Regions from separate parts of the Exiguobacterium sp. s36 genome, predicted to be linked through region 1. Evidence: riboswitches for the same ligand, from Rfam matches in the RefSeq annotation. Region 1 holds a riboswitch; each other region holds the start of a gene.
The links. A riboswitch is a leader RNA that binds a small molecule or an ion and turns the genes downstream of it on or off. The one in region 1 is predicted to bind thiamine pyrophosphate.

Region 1 (4,546 bases):
CGATGAATACCGCAAGCGGCGTCCATGGATTGTACATAAAGGCAAGACCGAACATGAGACACGTCACGGTCATAAATTTAATCGTCGGATTCATCTCTTGAAACGTCATCACGATTCCTCCAGCAATAAACCGTGAGCTTGTAGTAGCTCTGTCTCATTCCAGAGCGATGCATCATATGGCCCACTCAAGTAACCTTCATGCATCAAGTAATAGGTGTTCGCGATTCGGGCGAAACTAAGGTCGTGTGTCACAAACAGAACCGTCTGGCCGGCGCGGATTCGTTCAACCATCAATTCATAAAGCGCACGAAGCGATACCTCATCTTGTCCAGCAGTCGGTTCATCGAACGCGATGAGCCGTTTATTCGAGAGCATCATCACGCCGATGGCGAGCCTTCGTTTTTGCCCGTGACTAAGCGAGAGTGGGTGGTCGTTACGAAACGGTCCAAGTCCGAGCCGGTTCATGATGTCCCCAATCGGACGATTATGGCCATATGCGAGCTCACATGACACATCACTCGTGATAAACAGATGAGCCGGAGATTGTGGGACGAGTCCGACTTCTTGATGTTCGCGGGCAAGGCTCTTGAGCCAAGTCGATTTGCCACTGCCGTTTCGACCGAGTACGGCAATGAGATCACCCTCGGCGACGGTCAGCTTGCTCGCTGCTAAATTGAATGTTTTTTTGTTTAATTGCGGTACGTGAAATAAAAAATCATCTCCTTTTGTCACCTCGACCGGAGAGAACGTATAATCCGGGCGGGCAACGAACGGTCCATCATAGTTGATGCGTCCGTTCACGAGTTCCACTTCTCTGTCGAAGAACCCGCCCCATAGGAAGGGTCGATGTTCGATGATGACAACGTTTACCGTCTGTGCGACGTTGTCGAGCCACTGAACGAAACGGGTTGATGTCTCGGGATCAAGGTGCGCGAGCGGCTCATCGAGCAGTAGCCATTCTGGCTTCCCGATCAAGGCGCAGGCGACAGCGATTTGTTGCTTTTCTCCACCTGAAAGGTCATGAATGACTCGGTCACGATAATCGGTCAACTGCAATTCCGCTAAAATATTGGCCACACGCGTCATCATCTCGTCCCTCGCCACGGCAAAATTTTCGAGTGTGAAAATCAATTCCTCCTCGACCGTCTGCATGACGAACTGACTGTCAGGATCTTGAAACACCGTTCCGACACGACGATTCACCTCACCAGCTGCATACGTATCATAAGAGCGGTCAAACAAATATAGTTTGCCCGTCACGATTCCATCGCAGTTCTCTGGATACAGACGATTCAACAAAGAGAACAATGTCGATTTCCCCGACCCGCTCGCCCCTGTAATGAGAGTCCTCCCAGCCGTTAATTGAAGCGTGATGTCCGTCAATACTTTGCTCTGTTTTTCCGGATAGCGGAATGACAGCTGTTCTGCATCAACCATGCACACGTCCCTGACGCGCGATGGCATACCCTTCGAGCGCACCCGTCCGAAGCAACAAGTCGCTTAAAATCTTACCTCCCAGACCGGCAATGATCATCCCGCTCGTCGCTCGTAACGCGAACATCGTCGCCACGTATGTCGGACTGAGGGCAGCAAGTCCACCCATGACGTACGTATACGCAAAACTAGTCGCAGCTGCACCAAATCCGGCCAGCATGAGCACCCAAAGGTCATATCGCTTGTAGCTCGTGACCGCAAACGCCGCTTCAGCACCAAGTCCTTGAATGATCCCGACTAAAATAATACGAGGTCCAATCGCGTTACCAATCATCATCTCAATCGTCGCCGCAAGCACTTCGGACAAGAATGCGGCGCCAGGTCGGCGGATGATATAAGCCGCAATAATCGAGACGATGAACCAAATCCCAAAAATCCATTCGTACGCGATCGGTCCAATCAAGCCAGCCCATAGATTCCCGACATGTACGAACGCCAAATAGACGACAGCGAACACGACCGATAAAATGGCCAACAAGACGATTTCTTTTAACTTCCACGACTTAAGCATCGTTACGTCCCTCGTGTGACGGGCTGTTCACGCTGAACGTCACCGTCATGACGACGTGGCTCGTCTTCGCACGGACCCGGTCGAACGTCGCCTCGTAAAATGAAAACACCGGTTCGATGTCGCCGTGAATGCCCGAGGCGTAATGCATCGAGTCATTGAAGACGCCACGCTCTTTCGCAAACGCAATTTCTTCGTAGATGATGTCCATATACTTCGCGTCCCCGAGCGGATAGAGGGCGAACTGGGAAGAGACGTACTGGGTCGATACCGTACCGTTCACAGGATCAGTCGTCACGTCGAGCAGATTGTCTCCTGCCGTGTCGCCTGGGCACCCGACCGAGAACGTCCCGCTCATCGACACATGTTCCCCGGTCTTCGTTGCATGTGACAAGACGGCTTTGGCCACGTCGAACACATGCTCACTGCGTCCCCGGATGACAGTCGAGACGTCATCGGTATGCCGCCAAACGTTTTGCAAGTTCGTCTCTTTCAATGCCCCTTTGATGATACTCACAAAATCAGATGTCATTGGGCTCAGCGTAAAGCGGAATCCGACAATCGGACTCGTACCACATTGGTTGTTCATGTTCTATTCCCCCTTATTGTATGTACACAAAAAAGCCGCATCCATGAGAATGCGGCCACTCGTTCAATGTAAAAATCCATTAGAAAAAGTGCCACACTTCCTCACGCCGGTATTACCCGGATCGAGTCATAAGGGATTGGAGCCATGCTCACATCTCAGCCGAAGCACCCCTAGTGTAGTCCAATGTATGCGGTTATCTATGCAACGAGAAGTATAGACGACCGCTCCGAATTTGTAAACGGTTTATGTGAAAGTCACGATACCGTTCCCCGGAAGCGTGTCCTGCAATGTCGTCCAATCGAGCGCCATCTCCTCATCCGTCAATAGACACGCGTCGAGTCCGGCCTCGATGACCGAACGCTCCATCTGCTGCCCGATCAAGACGAGCTCCGTCTGACGGTCCCCGTACGGCTCGACGAAGTCGGCGGCGAGCTCAGGTTCTGCCGCGAACATGAGATGGCGTTCCTCCTCCGGCAACGTCGCGAGCCAACGTCCCGCGTGTTCGAGCGTCGATGCGTACCCCGCTTGCGAGAATAGGCAAGCGATGTCGTTCCGGGAGGCGATCCATAAGAAACCTTTGGCACGAACGACTTGATCCGGGAACGCCTCAATCCAGGCGTGGAGCCGCTCCGGATGAAACGGACGACGGCGGCGATAGACGAACGAGCTGATTCCGTATTCCTCCGTCTCTGGTGTGTGTGTCTCGGCCTCTAGTTCTTGAATCCAGCCGGCGGCGTGCATCGCCTGCTCGAAATCGAACAGATTGACGTCCAACAGCTCGGTCAGTTCCACGTTCGCGTGGACCGACGTCAACAGTTTGGCGGTTGGGTTGAGCGCCTTTAACAGCCCGGCCATCTCGTCGAGTTCCGTCTCGGTCACGCGGTCCGCCTTGTTCAAGACGATGATGTCCGCGAACTCGATTTGGTCGACGAGCAGGTCGACGACTTCGCGGACGTCCGTCTCATCGATGGCCTGCTTGCGCTCATGGAGCGACTCGCCCGAGTTGAAGTCTTTCAAAAACCGATACGCATCGACGACGGTCACCATCGCATCGATATAGACGCGGCTCGTCAAATCGATACCGAGGGCGTCATCTGCGTATGTAAACGTTTGGGCGACCGGAATCGGTTCTGAGATGCCGGATGACTCGATGATGATCCCGTCGAGCTCACGGTCGTTCGTGATCTCCTGCACCGCTTCGAGCAGATCTTCACGCAGCGTGCAACAGATGCAGCCGTTCGATAGCTCGACCAATTTTTCGTCCGTCCGCGAGAAGCCATTCTGCTCGATCAATCGTTCGTCGATATTCAACTCGCTCATGTCGTTGACGATGACCGCATATTTCTTGCCTGACCGATTGTTCAACAGATGATTCATCAACGTCGTCTTGCCGCTCCCTAAATAACCGGACAGCACCGTGATTGGAATTCGTTTCATATATCCCCACTCCTAAATCGTAATCATTACTTTTTAGATGATGACGGGTCGCGTCTTTCTTGTCAAGAAAAAAACACGCCCGTTTCCGGACGTGCTTACTTCCCCTATTCTTCTAACGCCTTGCGTTCCGCCTCGGAGCGGGGGTACGCGTTCGCCTGCCATTCGGCCCGATATATCGAATCGAGCTGTGTCAAACCGACCTCATCCTCATCCTTATCGGCATCGACACTCGGGGCCTCATCCCAGCGCGGATTCAAATACGTGTGGTTGTCTTCCCGTTTCGCATCCAGTAGTTTTTGGATTCCGACCCTGGCCACGGCCGCGAGTGCCAAACCGATGCCTGCACGAACGAGCAATCGCTTCACCATCTCCTTACCTCCTTATCGTCCAAACCGATAGAGCGGCATTCCTTTCACGTCTGTCTCGATTTTGAAGACCGACCCTGCGTCCGGATGGGCTTCGAGCGCCTCGTCATCCATCCCCTCACGAGCCGTCGTGATGGCGAGTTGGTTCAAATC
Region 2 (4,546 bases), on a different contig from region 1:
TGCTCCTGACGAGCATCTCGGAAGGGCAGCCGCTCGCGATTCTCGAAGGCATGGCCGCCGGGATTCCGTGGGTCGCCACCGATGTCGGCGCCTGTTCCGAGCTTTTATACGGACGAGCGGATGACCCGTTTGGTCCGGCCGGTTTCATCGTGCCACCGGTTCATCCGGAAGCGGTCGCCGACAAAGTCGAATGGATGATGGATTACCCGCAGGAACGAATACGGTTCGGCAAGAACGGACGGGAGCGGGTCCGCCAATATTATCGTCTCCAACAAGTCGTGGACCGCTATAAGGCTATCTATGAAGCGAGGAGGGAACAGTATGGCGGGCATCGGGTTTAAGTTACAGAAGTTGTTCCAAGAAGACTACTATTCGTCCCGGCTAAAGGCGTACACGTTCTCCGGCCTCGTCACATCCGGACCGTGGTTGATTGTCATCTTGGTCGTCGGTACGATTCAATGGTTGGCGTTCCAAATGCCGACGTTGTCGCTCGCCGAACGGACGCTCTTCATGATCTCGGTCTCGTACGCGTTCATCTTCTCGCAAATCTTGTTCAGTTTTCAACAGCTCGTCGTCACCCGATACGTGGCGGACTTGTTTTATGAGAAGAAGGCACATGAGATTTTCCCGGTGTTCACCGGGATGCTCAAAGTGACGATTCTCGCGGCAGGCTTGCTGTATAGTATCTTTTGGCTATTGTCGCCGCTCGATTTTCTGTACAAACTGACGTTGTTCGTTTTATTCATGACGATTAACGTCATCTGGGTCATGTTCTTGTTTTTAAGTGCCGCCAAGTATTATCAAGCGGTGGCCTATAGCTTCCTGCTCGGCGGACTTATCTCGGTCGGGAGCGTCTATGCGATTAGCCGTCTCATGGTCGACCCGTCGAGTCTCGAGCTGTTGCTCGGTTTCACGGTCGGGATGATTGTGACGTTGTTCGGGTTATTCTTCGCGATGCTCCGGACGTTCCCACTCCGTTACGCGGTGAAAGAGTTCTCGTACTTCAAGTACTTCGACCGCTATCCGGACTTGTTCGCCATCGGCGTGTTGTACGTGCTCGGGATTTGGGTCACGAATTTCATCATCTGGTTCGGTGAAGGACGTGTCATCATCGCGGACTCGTTCCTGTTCAACCCGTATTATGATACGGCCATCTTCTGGTCGTACTTGACGATTATCCCGACGCAGCTCTTGTTCGTCGTTGCCGTCGAGACCCGGTTTTATGAGCGCTACCGTACGTTTTATGGATTGATCAACTACGGCGGGGCACTCCATCAAATCGAGAAGGCGAAACAGACGATGACGTCCGTATTGAAAAATGAGTTGATTCGACTCGCGCGGAGCCAAGGCGTCGTGACGCTGTTCGCCATCCTGATGGCGGGCGCGTTCGTCAGTTGGATTGGCGTCCCGGATGAGATTGGTCAAATCTTTCGGATGACGACGCTCGCGGCGTTCGCGAATGCGATGATTCTCATCTTGACGCTGTTGTTGCTCTATTTCGAGGACCGGCGCGGGGCGTTGTTCGTCAACATCTCGTTCTTCACGTTGAACGCGTTGTTCACGTTACTGCTCTTGCCGCGCGGCATCGATTGGTACGGTGTCGGCTTTGCCGTCAGCACGACGATCACGTTCTTCTTGGCCGGCCTGCGTTTGATTTATTATATGGGCAAAGTTGATTATTACGTGTTCGCCGCCTCGAACCGGCGCAAGCTCGGCACCGAGCGGTTCTCGCAAATGGGGACGTTGTTGAACCGGCGATTCTCACGATAAAGGGTTTTCAGTACGGAGAAAGACTGATATGATGTGGTCGTAGATGACCGAATTTCATAATGTTTACCACTAGGGGAGTCGCGTGACGCGGCTGAGATGGACGAGGTCCAGACCCTTTGAACCTGATCTAGTTCACGCTAGCGTAGGGAAGTGGGCGAACCGATTGTTTTCGTACACTTTGTGTAAATCCGACGCCGCTTCCGTTATGGAAGGCGGCGTCTTTTTTGATTACAAAGGAGGAGAAAACATGACATTCACTGCACATTTACGACAAGAGGCCGATGCCTTGTTTCAAGCCAGCTTTGACCATCCGTTCGTCCGCGAGCTCGGAACGGGTGAACTCGACGAGGCGAAGTTTCGGCATTACGTCATGCAAGACTCGTATTATTTGAATCAGTTCTCGAAAGTACAGGCGAAAGGCGCGACCCTCGCCCCGAACATGGAAGTAGCGAGCCGCTTTTTGACGCACGCGCTCCATACCATCGAAGCAGAGCATGCGCTGCATCGTGAGTTTTTCACCTTGCTCAACGTGACGGAGGCGGAGTGGGCGACGTTTGAGCCGGCCCCAACGGCTTACGCCTATGCGCTCCATATGCAACATGCCGGTCCAACGCTCGGTGACGTGCTCGCAGCAATTTTGCCGTGCTATTGGGTTTATTACGAGATTGGCGAACGCATGAAAGACACGACACCCGACCACCCGATTTATGCGACGTGGATTGCGACGTACGGGTCGGAATGGTTCCGCGACCTCGTCGAGGAACAGATTGAACGGCTCGACGTGCTCGCTGGGCAGGCGACGGCGGAAGAACGGGTCCGGTATCAACAGCTGTTCTTGAAGAGTTGTTATTACGAGCATGCGTTTTGGGAGATGGCGTGGACGCTCGAGTCGTGGGATTTACCGGCGGGGGTGACACGATGAAGCGCGACTTATGGGACAAAGTCAGAGCCGAACGGCCACTCATCCACAACATCACGAACATCGTCGTCGCCAACTTTTCAGCGAACGGGTTGCTCGCCATCGGGGCGGCCCCGGTCATGGCGTCCGCGGTCGAAGAAGTGGCCGAGATGGCGTCTTTAAGCGATGCGCTCGTGCTCAATATCGGTACACTCGATGCAATGACGGAACGTACGATGATTCGAGCCGGACAGGCGGCGAATCAAGCAGGTAGTCCGATTGTCTTCGATCCGGTTGGTGTCGGGGCGACCTCATTTCGGCGCGACGTCGCCAAGGCGATTCTGCAATCTGTCCGTGCGACGGTCATCCGTGGGAATGCCGGAGAAATCGCGACATTGATTGGCCTCGACGCGGCGGCGCGCGGCGTGGACGCTGGGGACACGCGGGTTGATTTGAATCACATCGCGTGTGAAGCGGCTAAGCGCTACACCTGTGTCGTTGCCGTGACCGGAGAGACGGATGTCGTCAGCGACGGGGACGTGACGATAGAAATTAAAGGCGGCACTGGCGCGATGGCCCGGACGACAGGGACCGGTTGTTTACTCAGTGCGGTCGTCGGTGCGTTCCTTGCGGTCGAACGGGATGCGGTAACGGCCACGGCGACAGCGCTCGCCGGTTATGCCCGGTGCGGGGAACTCGCTACCGCTTTGGCCGACGGGCCGGGTGACTTCCCCGTTCACTTCTTGAATGAGCTGGGCAAGATGACGGCGGTCGAGTTGCCGAGTGACCGCATCGAGGTGGTGTCATGATACGGCAGCAAGTGTTGACGATTGCCGGTTCGGATTCGGGCGGTGGCGCTGGCATTCAAGCTGATTTGAAGACGTTTCAAGAGCTCGGTGTGTTCGGGACGAGTGTTTTGACGGCTGTCACGGCCCAAAACACGCGTGGGGTGCATGGGGTCGAGGCGGTGTCACCAGAACTCGTGACGCAACAACTCGATGCAATCGGTTCAGACTTTATGATTGCGGCGTGCAAGACCGGGATGTTGTTCGATGCGGCGCGCATCGAGGTGGTCGCTGACGGGGTGCGGCGTCACACATTCAATCGGCTCGTCGTTGACCCGGTCATGATTGCGAAAGGCGGGGCCTCGCTGCTTCAGGATTCGGCGGTCCAGGCGCTCAAGACATCCCTCTTGCCGCTCGCGACCGTCGTCACGCCGAACGTGCCGGAAGCGGAAGTGTTGACGGGCATGACGATTCGGACGTTTGAAGACCGCATCGAAGCAGCAGAACGGATGTTAGCGTACGGTGTCCGTGCCGTTATTTTAAAAGGGGGACATCTCGATGGCGCAACTGCGGACGATTTGGTCATGACGGCGTCAGAGGCGTTCCTCCTGTCGGCCCCGCGCATCCAGACGAGTGACACGCATGGCACCGGTTGTACGTTCTCGGCAGCGCTCACGGCGGAACTGGCCAAAGGCCATTCTATCCTCGAGGCGACGGTGACCGCCAAGCGATTCATTCAAAGTGCCATCACGCATGGACTCGATATCGGTGCCGGACATGGACCGACGAATCACTGGGCGTATGCGACACATGGAGAGGCAGGTGTGACGCTTGAATCCATCACAACGAACCATCGCTGAGCAGTTGCGGCTCTACTTTATTTGCGGAACCGCGAACGCGGAAGACATGCTCCAGACGGTGGAAACGGCACTTCAATGTGGCGTGACATGTTTTCAATTTCGTGAAAAAGGTAAACATGCACTGTATGGGGATAAAAAAGAAGCGATGGCGAGAGCGTTGCAAACACTCTGCCGCTCATACGATGTTCCGTTCATCATCAATGATGACGTCGAACTAGCAGAGCGCATCGATG
Region 3 (4,546 bases), on a different contig from region 1:
GGTCGCTAGATTGATGAACAAAAAGCGCAGGTCGAACGCGCTCGCCGTCAACAGACTGAATAGGAACAGCTTGGCGAGGGAGAGCGATAAGTAACTCCAATAATCGAGATATTTCATGAAAGGCCTCCAAACGTTACGGACAAAGTGTGTTCTCTGTCATGTACCTGTTCGAAGACGGCGAAAAACATGAGGGTGTGCGATTTTAGCAATAAAAAAAGCGAGGCAGCGCCTCACTTGATGACAAACGTGTCCCGGAGCTCGATAATCGTGCCTTCCGGGGCTTTTAATTTACTCAAATGACCATCAACGACGAAGTAGATGTTCCCACCGTGCTTTGGTAGGAACGTTACACCGAGGTCCTCGAGGCGCCGCACTTCTGTTTCGAGGTCATCGACATAAAGCGCGAAGTGGACCGGGCCGGCCACGTGCTTTGAATAAGGCGACAACGTCTCGTCGACTTTTGCCGTTTGAAGCTCGATATAGAAATCGCCAAGTTTGAGCCAGCTGTTGTACGCGCGCGTATGAAAGTCAGGTGACTCCTGAACGAGTTCGAAGCCGAGCGCCTCATAAAATTGTTTGGACGCCTCATAGTCGGGTGTTTGAATACAGATGTGATGGATTTGTTTCATGATGTCACTCCTTTCTTTTAGTTTATCCAATCAACGTCCTGAACGGAACTTTTCTTCATACGAGACGTATAGGACACCGAGGAGGGAATGATGATGAAAATCCAATACGAATTGACAGAAGACGACTATATCCGGTTCAACTTGAGCCATATTAAACGTTCGAAAACAGGAAAGCGGATGATCCTCTTACAGCGAATCATCGGACCACTTATCTTTTTAGGCGCTGCTTTCGTGCTGGCGACGTGGCTCCAAGAGACGGACTGGTGGCTATATGGCATATACGGGGTCGCGAGTATTCTTTGGTTCCTGTATTATCCGAAATACTTTGAACGGCATGTCCGGAAGCAGACGCGGCGTCTCATCGACGAGCGCAGCAACGAAGGCATGATTGGCCCCCACACGATGGATTTGGAGGAGACTGGTCTGCGCGATTTAAATGAGTTCGGCGAGACGCGTGTGTCATGGGCAGGAATCAAGGAAGTCGTCGAGGAGGACGATTATGTGTATCTATACAACTCCTCGGTCAGCGCCTATATTTTGCCGAAGCGCGGACTGGACATGGAAGAGGTGCGCCGATGGCTGCCGATACGCTGACGATTCAACTTGTCGATGACACGAACCGGGAGGCTGTTGTCGCCTTGACCGTCGCTTCTGACCAAGCTCGCTTTATCGAAACAAACACCGAATCGCTTCGCGAGATGGAAACCGATGTCAAATATGCGTGGCAGTGCTATGCGCTTTGTCGCGATGAGCATCCCGTCGGCTTCATGATGATTGGGGCCGAGAACAAGATGGAGCGTTACATCTGGCTCGATCGATTTATGATCGATGTGACAGAGCAAGGGAAAGGAATCGGGTCACGCTTTTTACAGTTGGCACTCGTGTGGATTCAAGAGCGATTCGATGTGGATGACCTCATCCTCAGTCTCCATCCGACGAACGAACCGGCGAAACGATTTTATGCGAAGGGTGGATTTGTCGACAGCGGCTTGATTGATGAGGCAAACGGGGAAGAGATTTGGGTGTATCACGTCAAACAGGGACAGCCGTCATAAGTCGGCCGTCCCTGCTTTTGTGGACGATGTATTTTGGACAGCACTGCCCGCTTTGAAAAAGAGAACGATCGCGGCCACTCCGAAAATCGAGATGAACACGTTTTGAAGCAACACATCGACGAACATCGGCTCGCTGGAAAACGTGCCCGTCGCAATCTGAGCATTCCAGCGGGTGAACGTGGCGATGCGTTCGAGCGTGTACAAGAGACCGGACATGAACAGGCAAGCGGTGGCCGCCAATAATAGCGTCAATCGATTCAAGAAATGACCTCCTAATATCTGATATCCTGATTTTACCATTTACTATCGGTGGGAGGGAAGTATTTATCGCTTCGCCGTGAGCGGTCGCAATTGCTTGACCCGAGCCAAGACGATCCAGCCGAGCACGGCCCCAGTCACACTCGAGGCAAGGAAAGCTGGGAAGAAGAACAGCGCCCCGAACTCGCTCCCCATCAATAACTTGGCGTATGGGACGGCGACGAGCGAAGCGATGAGGCCAGTCCCGATGACTTCACCACATGCGGCGAAGGCTACGCGGTTCGTCCTCATATAAAAGATACCGGCGAGCAGTGCGCCAATCATACCACCAGGGAACGCGAGGAGCGATCCAGTACCGGTCATGACACGGACGAGTCCGGTCACGAACGCGACGAGCACGGCCCCGATCGGTCCGACGGTGACGGCGGCGATAACGTTCACCATATGTTGAATCGGATAAGCACGGGCGACACCGGTCGGAATCGAGATGAACAGGGAACCGATGACGGCGATGGCGACGAGCATCGCCATCCAAGTGAGTTGTTGAATTCGCATGAATAAGTCTCCTTTCGAAATGAAAACGCCACTTCTCCAAGTGGAAAAGTGGCGTGGAAAGACAGACGAATCCCACACCACTTCCCTACGCTGGTATGAGCCAGATCAGGTTCGAAGGGTCCGGCGCATGCCGTCTCAGCCCGAAGGCTCCCCTAGTGGTCGTTTATTACGTTAAGTATAGCATACCGTCATTTGATGCGGTCGAGCTTTCTTGGTCGGAACGTGACATAGATCGTGCCGACGAACAGGCCGTATAACAAAAGGGAGAAGACGAGATTGATTAACCATGGGAGTGTCCCCATGAACACGTCGACGGAAGCGTTTTGAAACCAGACGAGCGCGAACGACAGCCCGATGAAGCTGATGACAAGCGTTGTCCAAAAGCCGATGTCCCGGCGCTTGAACAGACGCCAGACGAGTAGCCCGATGAGGACACTGACGACGGCCGTCGCCCCTAAATACATATACAAGATGGCATCGACCGGGTATGAGTAATACACAACGTCCATATCGTTTCCTCCTAGGAGATGATGAAAGAAAGGGTGAACAGGATGAGTCAGGCAATTCCATGGCGTGACCGAGCGTTTCGTGAACGGTTCGAACGATGGATTGACGCAAACGTGCCGAGTGCGACATGGCACGTCGTCAAAGACACCGATTTGACGTATTTGGTTGTTGGCCAGGTCGACGCGGAACGTTACTTCGCCAAAGCGGTGACCGACATCAGCCGCGGTGAAGCCAATCTGTCGGCGTTTCTAGCCGAGCGGCATCCGGGTGTCGTCCCTGACGTCATCGCCATCGATTCAGCCCGAAACTGGTTGCTCATGCGAGATATCGGCGGAGCGGCGTTACGTGAACGGCCGGACGTGAGTCGATATGAAACCGCGTTGCGCCAATACGCACAACTGCAGCGCCAGGAAATCGACCAAATCGAGACCTATTTGTCTTACGGCCTCCCGGAACGGCGACCGGCCAAGTTGAAGGATGAAATCCAAACGTATTTGCCTGAGCTCTGTGCTGGGCTTGAGCCATACAAAGCCGAGGCCATACTTGCGCTTCAAGACGAATTGATTGCCATGTGTGACGAGCTGGCAATCGGGATGCCGATGAGCCTCGAGCACGGTGATTTGCACGGCGGCAACATCTTCTGGCGGGAACGGACGAATGATTTGTGTATCCTCGACTGGGGCGACGCGACGGTCACGCATCCGTTTTTCGGCGTGCGCGTGTTTTGGAACGCATTGTACGATTTATTGCCGGAAGAGGACGAGGTCGTCTGGTATGAACAGATTCAAACGATGCGCGCGGTTTACTTGAAGGCGTGGAGTGGCGTTGCACCCGAAGACGTGCTTTGGCGTCACCTGTTGATTGCCGAAGAGCTCGGTTGCGTCTACCGGGCCTTGTCGTGGTACCTGTACGTGACAAAATATCGGCACAATGCGGCAGCGTCGAGCGATAAGCCGGCGCAATGGCTCAACTTGTTACTCGAGTACCGGGACTTGAAACGACGCGTCCGATAAGTCATTCATGCTTCTGAAGTAAGGTTTCGTAATCCGTCTCGTTCCAAAACAGCGGGGCAATCGACTCCGGCCCTTTGAAGATCTCACCGTCTTGGTCGTAGACGATGGCGTAACCGCCCTCGACTTCAAAGACGATTAAATCGGCCTTCACTTCCTTGACCCCGTTCCCAGCGATGATGACATCTTCGAGCGGGTCGCGCGCCACTTGTACGCCCCATTCGTCGAGCTCGACGATGAGCGCGGACGTATAGGCGTGGCGGTTATAGAGCGCCTGGAACTCGTCTTGTGTCAAGACGACGTCCGTCGGCGGGGCACTCGTTCCGTATTTTCGTTTCTCAATCTCTTCGACGAATTGAAGGAACGACGCTTCTTGCCAAAATAGCGGCGCGACCGACTCGGGACCGTTGGCGATGTCTCCATTTTCACTCTCATAGACGGTGGCGTACGTGCCGTCGTCGAGTTTGAACGGATGGATATCGGCGTATGTATGATGGATGCCGTCGCCGGCGATGACGACGTGCTCGAACGT
Region 4 (4,546 bases), on a different contig from region 1:
CGATGTCTTCCGTCGACATGAATCCTTGCGCGGCGTGGGCATGATGTTCAGCTTCAATGAGCGCATCCATGACCGGTGCATGTGGTTTCTCAAGTTCTTTGCCTTCGAGGCTCGCGAGGAACCCTTCATAAATGACGAGCAAGCCTTGGCCGCCTGAATCGACGACGCCGACTTCTTTTAAGACCGGCAATAAGTCCGGTGTCCGTTCGAGTGAAGCTTTCGCTTCGACAATCACGAGTTCCATGAACTCGTTGAAGTCGCTCGTCGACTCTGAAGCACGGAGCGCTTCGTCGGCCGCTTCACGAGCAACCGTCAAAATCGTTCCTTCAACCGGTTTCATAACCGCCTTGTATGCCGTATCGACGCCACGTTTCAACGCTTCGGCGAAATCGACTGTCGACACTTCTGTCTTGCCTTCGATTGCTTTACCGAAACCACGGAACAACTGGCTCAAAATAACGCCCGAGTTCCCACGTGCCCCCATCAAGAGACCGCGTGCAAACTTCGATGAGACGTCAGCGATATTCGCCGAGTTGAGTGCGGCCACTTCTTTCGCACCCGATGTCATCGTCAAATTCATGTTCGTCCCCGTGTCGCCGTCCGGCACCGGGAAGACGTTAAGCGAATCTACATAATCCGCATTCTGGCTCAAGTTGGCTGCACCGTTCGCGACCATGTTCGCGAACACCAATCCATCTAAACGTTTTAAACCCACACCAAATCCTCCTTCGTTCTCGTCAGTCATTCGTCAGACGAACGCCTTGTACGAATATGTTTACCGACGAAACGTTTAATCCTAAAGTTTCACCGAGCGTGTATTTTACACGGCTTTGCACGTTGTATGCGACTTCCGACACTTTCGTCCCGTAGCTTACAATGATGTGCATGTCGATATGTACGTCTTCTCCATCTTGACGTACGACCACGCCTCGGGCGTAGTTTTCACGTTTCAATAGTTCTGCGATCCCGTCTTTCAATTGAGCTTGAGACGCCATTCCCACAACGCCGAAACATTCCATCGCCGCACCGCCTGCGAGTGTCGCGACCACGTCGTTCGTGATGTCAATATTGCCATATGTTGTCTTCATTTCAATTGCCATATGGAGTAGCCTCCTTTATTCGGAATGATTCCTTCACTACATTCTACAATAAGTACCTAGTTATTAAAAGAACCTGCTCCATAAACTCGGTCAATTGTAGCCGTAACCCTCATTCATTATTAAAATCCTTTCCAGTAATGTCAAGTTTTTTTCTTGTCATCCTATGATTTTCTAGTTGCATCGTGAAAAAACCCGTGCTAATATAAACGAGTGTCTATTAGGACGAACCCACATAAAAAAGGAGGGGAAACGCATGGCACGTAAATGCTACGTAACAGGTAAATCACCTAAATCAGGTAACAACCGTTCGCACGCACTCAACAAGACAAAACGCACTTGGGGTGTAAACGTACAAAAAGTTCGTATTCTCGTTGACGGTAAACCTAAACGAGTTTGGGTTTCAGCTCGCGCTCTTAAATCAGGTCTCGTTGAACGCGTATAATTTTTATACACGAACGAAATAAATCCCAGCGGCATTCGCCGATGGGATTTTTTTGTGTTCATTTTTTGACATACAGCACGAGCACCATGCCTTCGTGCACGATCAAATCCGCCGCTTCATCGTCCCATTCGTTCGAGATGGTGAGCGCCTCATGGCTGACGACATCGTGACGGTCGAGCGGATATTTGACGCCGCGGATGGTCACGTTCGCCTGCTTCCATGGGATGAGCGACAAATAGTGACCGTCTTGACGCGGGAGTTCATAGCGTCCCGACCCGACGAGTCGTACCGTCTGCCCTGCCGTGACGAGACGCATCTCCGGATACGCCTCGAGCAGACCGATATTGCTGAGCGTCATATCGAGCCGGCCGCCGAGCGCACCGTAGACAATCATCTCCGTCGCGCCATGCCCCCGTGCCGCCTCGAGAGCGATCTCGAGGTCGGTCACATCTTTCTCAGATGGATAGCGGACGGCGTCGATCGGCACTTCGCCCGTGAAGGAGTCGAAATCGCCGACGACGAGATCTGGGTTCAGCCCGTGGTTCAACAGTGTCTCGTACCCCCCATCGACGCCGATGATGTAATCGACGTCACGCGGGAGTCCCGAGATTGGTTCCGGGCTGGCCGCCACAATCAACACCCGCATTAGCGGACGTCCCGGGTCGCGAGCGTCGCGAAGCGCGGCGCCGAGACGAACAAGAGGACGAGGACGACGGCCGACACGAGGAAGGACGGGAGCATGTACGTCATGTTATAGGCGAACGAGTAGGCGACGACCGGACCTTCCGCGTATTCGGCGAAGAAGACGATCCCCGACAAGACGTGGGCGCCGTAACGAAGCAGTGAACCGAGGAGCGCGCCGAGCACCAAATAAACGACGAGCGTCTTTTTCGCCTCATCCTTGGCGGCTCGTTTCACTTGACCAGCAAACAGTCCCGCCATCCCGACGACACCGTAAGCGAACGTGTAGTCGAGCAGGAACTGGACCGGCGTGAAGATGTAGGCCCCGAACAGCAGTTGCAGCGTTCCGACAAGTGCACCGGTCGCAAGTCCGCCTTTCAAACCGTGACGATACGCCATGACGAAAATCGGCAACATCGCCAAGCTGATCGACCCGCCTTGCGGCATCCGGAACGGGATGAGCAAATCAAAAATCAAACCGAGTGCGGCGAACAATGAGATTTCAATGAGCGCCTGTAATTTTAAACGTTGTTTCATCTATTTCCCTCCTTAAAATATGAGCGAACGACAAAAAGCAGCATGACGTAAACGCCATGCTGCTATCGAGTAGCAACGTGCATTTTCGCCACATCCCTACGTCCGTGTGAACGGAACAGGTTCAAAGGGTTAGCGTATGCCTCTCAGCCACAGAATGTGACACCCCTTGCGACAATATTTGTTGTTCTATGGACGATTATACACGAGATGCGTTGCGAATGCTATCGATTGCGTCTTTATAGCTCGGCTCGTTATAGATGGCCGAGCCGGCCACGAGCACGTCAGCACCGGCATCGATACATAATTTCGCAGTCTCCGCGTTGACGCCGCCGTCAATCTCGATTTCAAAGTCGAGACGGCGCGCTTGGCGCATCTCGTTCAACGCCGCGATTTTCGGCACGACCGATTCGATGAACTTCTGACCCCCAAAGCCAGGGTTCACCGTCATGAGAAGTACCATGTCGACGTCACCGAGCACGTGTTCAATCAATGACAGCGGCGTATGCGGGTTGAGAACGACGCCACACTTGGCTCCGGCCGCCTTAATTTGTTGAAGCACGCGATGCAAATGGTTCGTCGCTTCGACGTGGACGGTGACGATGTCCGCTCCCGCCTTGATGAAGTCTTCGACGAAGCGCTCCGGTTGGTCGATCATCAAGTGGACGTCTAACACCATGTCCGACTTCTTCCGTAAGCTCGCGAGCACCGGGAGACCGATCGAGATGTTCGGGACGAATTGACCGTCCATGACGTCAAAATGGATATAATCCGCGCCGGCCTCTTGGACCGCCTTCACTTCTGCCTCTAGGTTGGCGAAGTCCGCCGCTAAAATCGAGGGTGCAATTTTAATCATGTCAGTACCTCCGTTGTCTATCGTTTAACTCTGCCATAAACGTAACATAATTCTCATAACGGGTGGAAGCGATTTCTCCCGCCTCGACGGCCGCTTTGACGGCACAACCCGGTTCGTTCAAATGGGCACAGCCTCGGAACTTACAGTCGTCGTGCCGCTCGACGAACTCAGGGAAGCACCAGCGCATCTCCTCGACTTCGAGTTCTTCTGGGAACTCGAGGCTTGAGAAACCAGGCGTGTCAGCGACGAGCCCGTCAGCGAGCGTGATGAGCGTGACGTGACGCGTCGTGTGCTTGCCTCGGCCGAGCGACTTCGAGATTTTCCCGGTCGCGAGTTCTAGTTCCGGCGCGACCGCGTTCAAGAGCGAACTCTTGCCGACTCCGGTCTGTCCGGCAAACACGCTCGTCTTCTCTTTAAACGACCCACGAATTTGTTCAATCCCCGACCCGGTCTCCGTCGACGTCTCGATGACCTCATAGCCGATTGACCGATATAAGGCCGCTGCCGCTTGAATCGTTTCGAGTTCCGACTCCGTCAACAAGTCCATTTTCGTTAAGACAATAATCGGATGGACTTGCTTCGATTCGATTAAGACGAGGAAACGGTCGAGCAGATGGAACGAGAATGCCGGTTCCTTGACCGAGAACAGCAAGAACGCTTGATCGATGTTAGCAATCGGCGGGCGGACGAGATGGTTCGACCGCTCATCGACGGCCAAGATATAGCCTGTGCCGTCCCCTTGGTCTTGAATATCGACATCGTCGCCGACGACCGGCGAGATGTTCCGGTTGCGGAAATTGCCGCGGGCGCGACAACGGATTTCTTGTTTCTCTTCCGTCATGACATCATAAAACCCGCCTTGTAATCGAATAATCGTACCTTTCATCCTATGACCTCCTTAGAAAAAGAGGCGACGCGCGCGCCACCTCTTCA

Region 2: linked by a shared signal. The riboswitch ahead of tenA (thiaminase II) and the one ahead of KNP95_RS13650 (Ykof family thiamine-binding protein) in region 1 are both predicted to bind thiamine pyrophosphate.
Region 3: linked by a shared signal. The riboswitch ahead of thiW (energy coupling factor transporter S component ThiW) and the one ahead of KNP95_RS13650 (Ykof family thiamine-binding protein) in region 1 are both predicted to bind thiamine pyrophosphate.
Region 4: linked by a shared signal. The riboswitch ahead of thiT (energy-coupled thiamine transporter ThiT) and the one ahead of KNP95_RS13650 (Ykof family thiamine-binding protein) in region 1 are both predicted to bind thiamine pyrophosphate.

What each region holds. Positions count from the first base shown of each region.
Region 1 covers NZ_JACSLW010000008.1:6,738-11,283, reverse strand. Annotated here, with positions in the region: gene KNP95_RS13665 (energy-coupling factor transporter transmembrane component T family protein) at 1-109, opposite strand, end outside; gene KNP95_RS13660 (ABC transporter ATP-binding protein) at 109-1,437, opposite strand; gene KNP95_RS13655 (ECF transporter S component) at 1,430-2,005, opposite strand; gene KNP95_RS13650 (Ykof family thiamine-binding protein) at 1,998-2,591, opposite strand; TPP riboswitch at 2,673-2,773, opposite strand; gene KNP95_RS13645 (GTP-binding protein) at 2,835-4,028, opposite strand; gene KNP95_RS13640 (hypothetical protein) at 4,133-4,396, opposite strand; gene KNP95_RS13635 (SMP-30/gluconolactonase/LRE family protein) at 4,409-4,546, opposite strand, start outside.
Region 2 covers NZ_JACSLW010000006.1:67,840-72,385, forward strand. Annotated here, with positions in the region: gene pelF (GT4 family glycosyltransferase PelF) at 1-341, shown strand, start outside; gene pelG (exopolysaccharide Pel transporter PelG) at 322-1,770, shown strand; TPP riboswitch at 1,832-1,936, shown strand; gene tenA (thiaminase II) at 2,018-2,692, shown strand; gene thiM (hydroxyethylthiazole kinase) at 2,689-3,477, shown strand; gene thiD (bifunctional hydroxymethylpyrimidine kinase/phosphomethylpyrimidine kinase) at 3,477-4,313, shown strand; gene thiE (thiamine phosphate synthase) at 4,285-4,546, shown strand, end outside.
Region 3 covers NZ_JACSLW010000006.1:23,222-27,767, forward strand. Annotated here, with positions in the region: gene KNP95_RS12325 (LTA synthase family protein) at 1-117, opposite strand, end outside; gene KNP95_RS12330 (VOC family protein) at 231-629, opposite strand; gene KNP95_RS12335 (YcxB family protein) at 723-1,223, shown strand; gene KNP95_RS12340 (GNAT family N-acetyltransferase) at 1,205-1,684, shown strand; gene KNP95_RS12345 (hypothetical protein) at 1,679-1,945, opposite strand; gene thiW (energy coupling factor transporter S component ThiW) at 2,009-2,497, opposite strand; TPP riboswitch at 2,563-2,661, opposite strand; gene KNP95_RS12355 (hypothetical protein) at 2,686-3,006, opposite strand; gene KNP95_RS12360 (aminoglycoside phosphotransferase family protein) at 3,049-4,017, shown strand; gene KNP95_RS12365 (hypothetical protein) at 4,019-4,546, opposite strand, start outside.
Region 4 covers NZ_JACSLW010000002.1:306,865-311,410, forward strand. Annotated here, with positions in the region: gene KNP95_RS07055 (DAK2 domain-containing protein) at 1-715, opposite strand, end outside; gene KNP95_RS07060 (Asp23/Gls24 family envelope stress response protein) at 738-1,100, opposite strand; gene rpmB (50S ribosomal protein L28) at 1,354-1,542, shown strand; gene KNP95_RS07070 (thiamine diphosphokinase) at 1,601-2,188, opposite strand; gene thiT (energy-coupled thiamine transporter ThiT) at 2,188-2,760, opposite strand; TPP riboswitch at 2,837-2,937, opposite strand; gene rpe (ribulose-phosphate 3-epimerase) at 2,957-3,613, opposite strand; gene rsgA (ribosome small subunit-dependent GTPase A) at 3,615-4,499, opposite strand; gene pknB (Stk1 family PASTA domain-containing Ser/Thr kinase) at 4,544-4,546, opposite strand, start outside.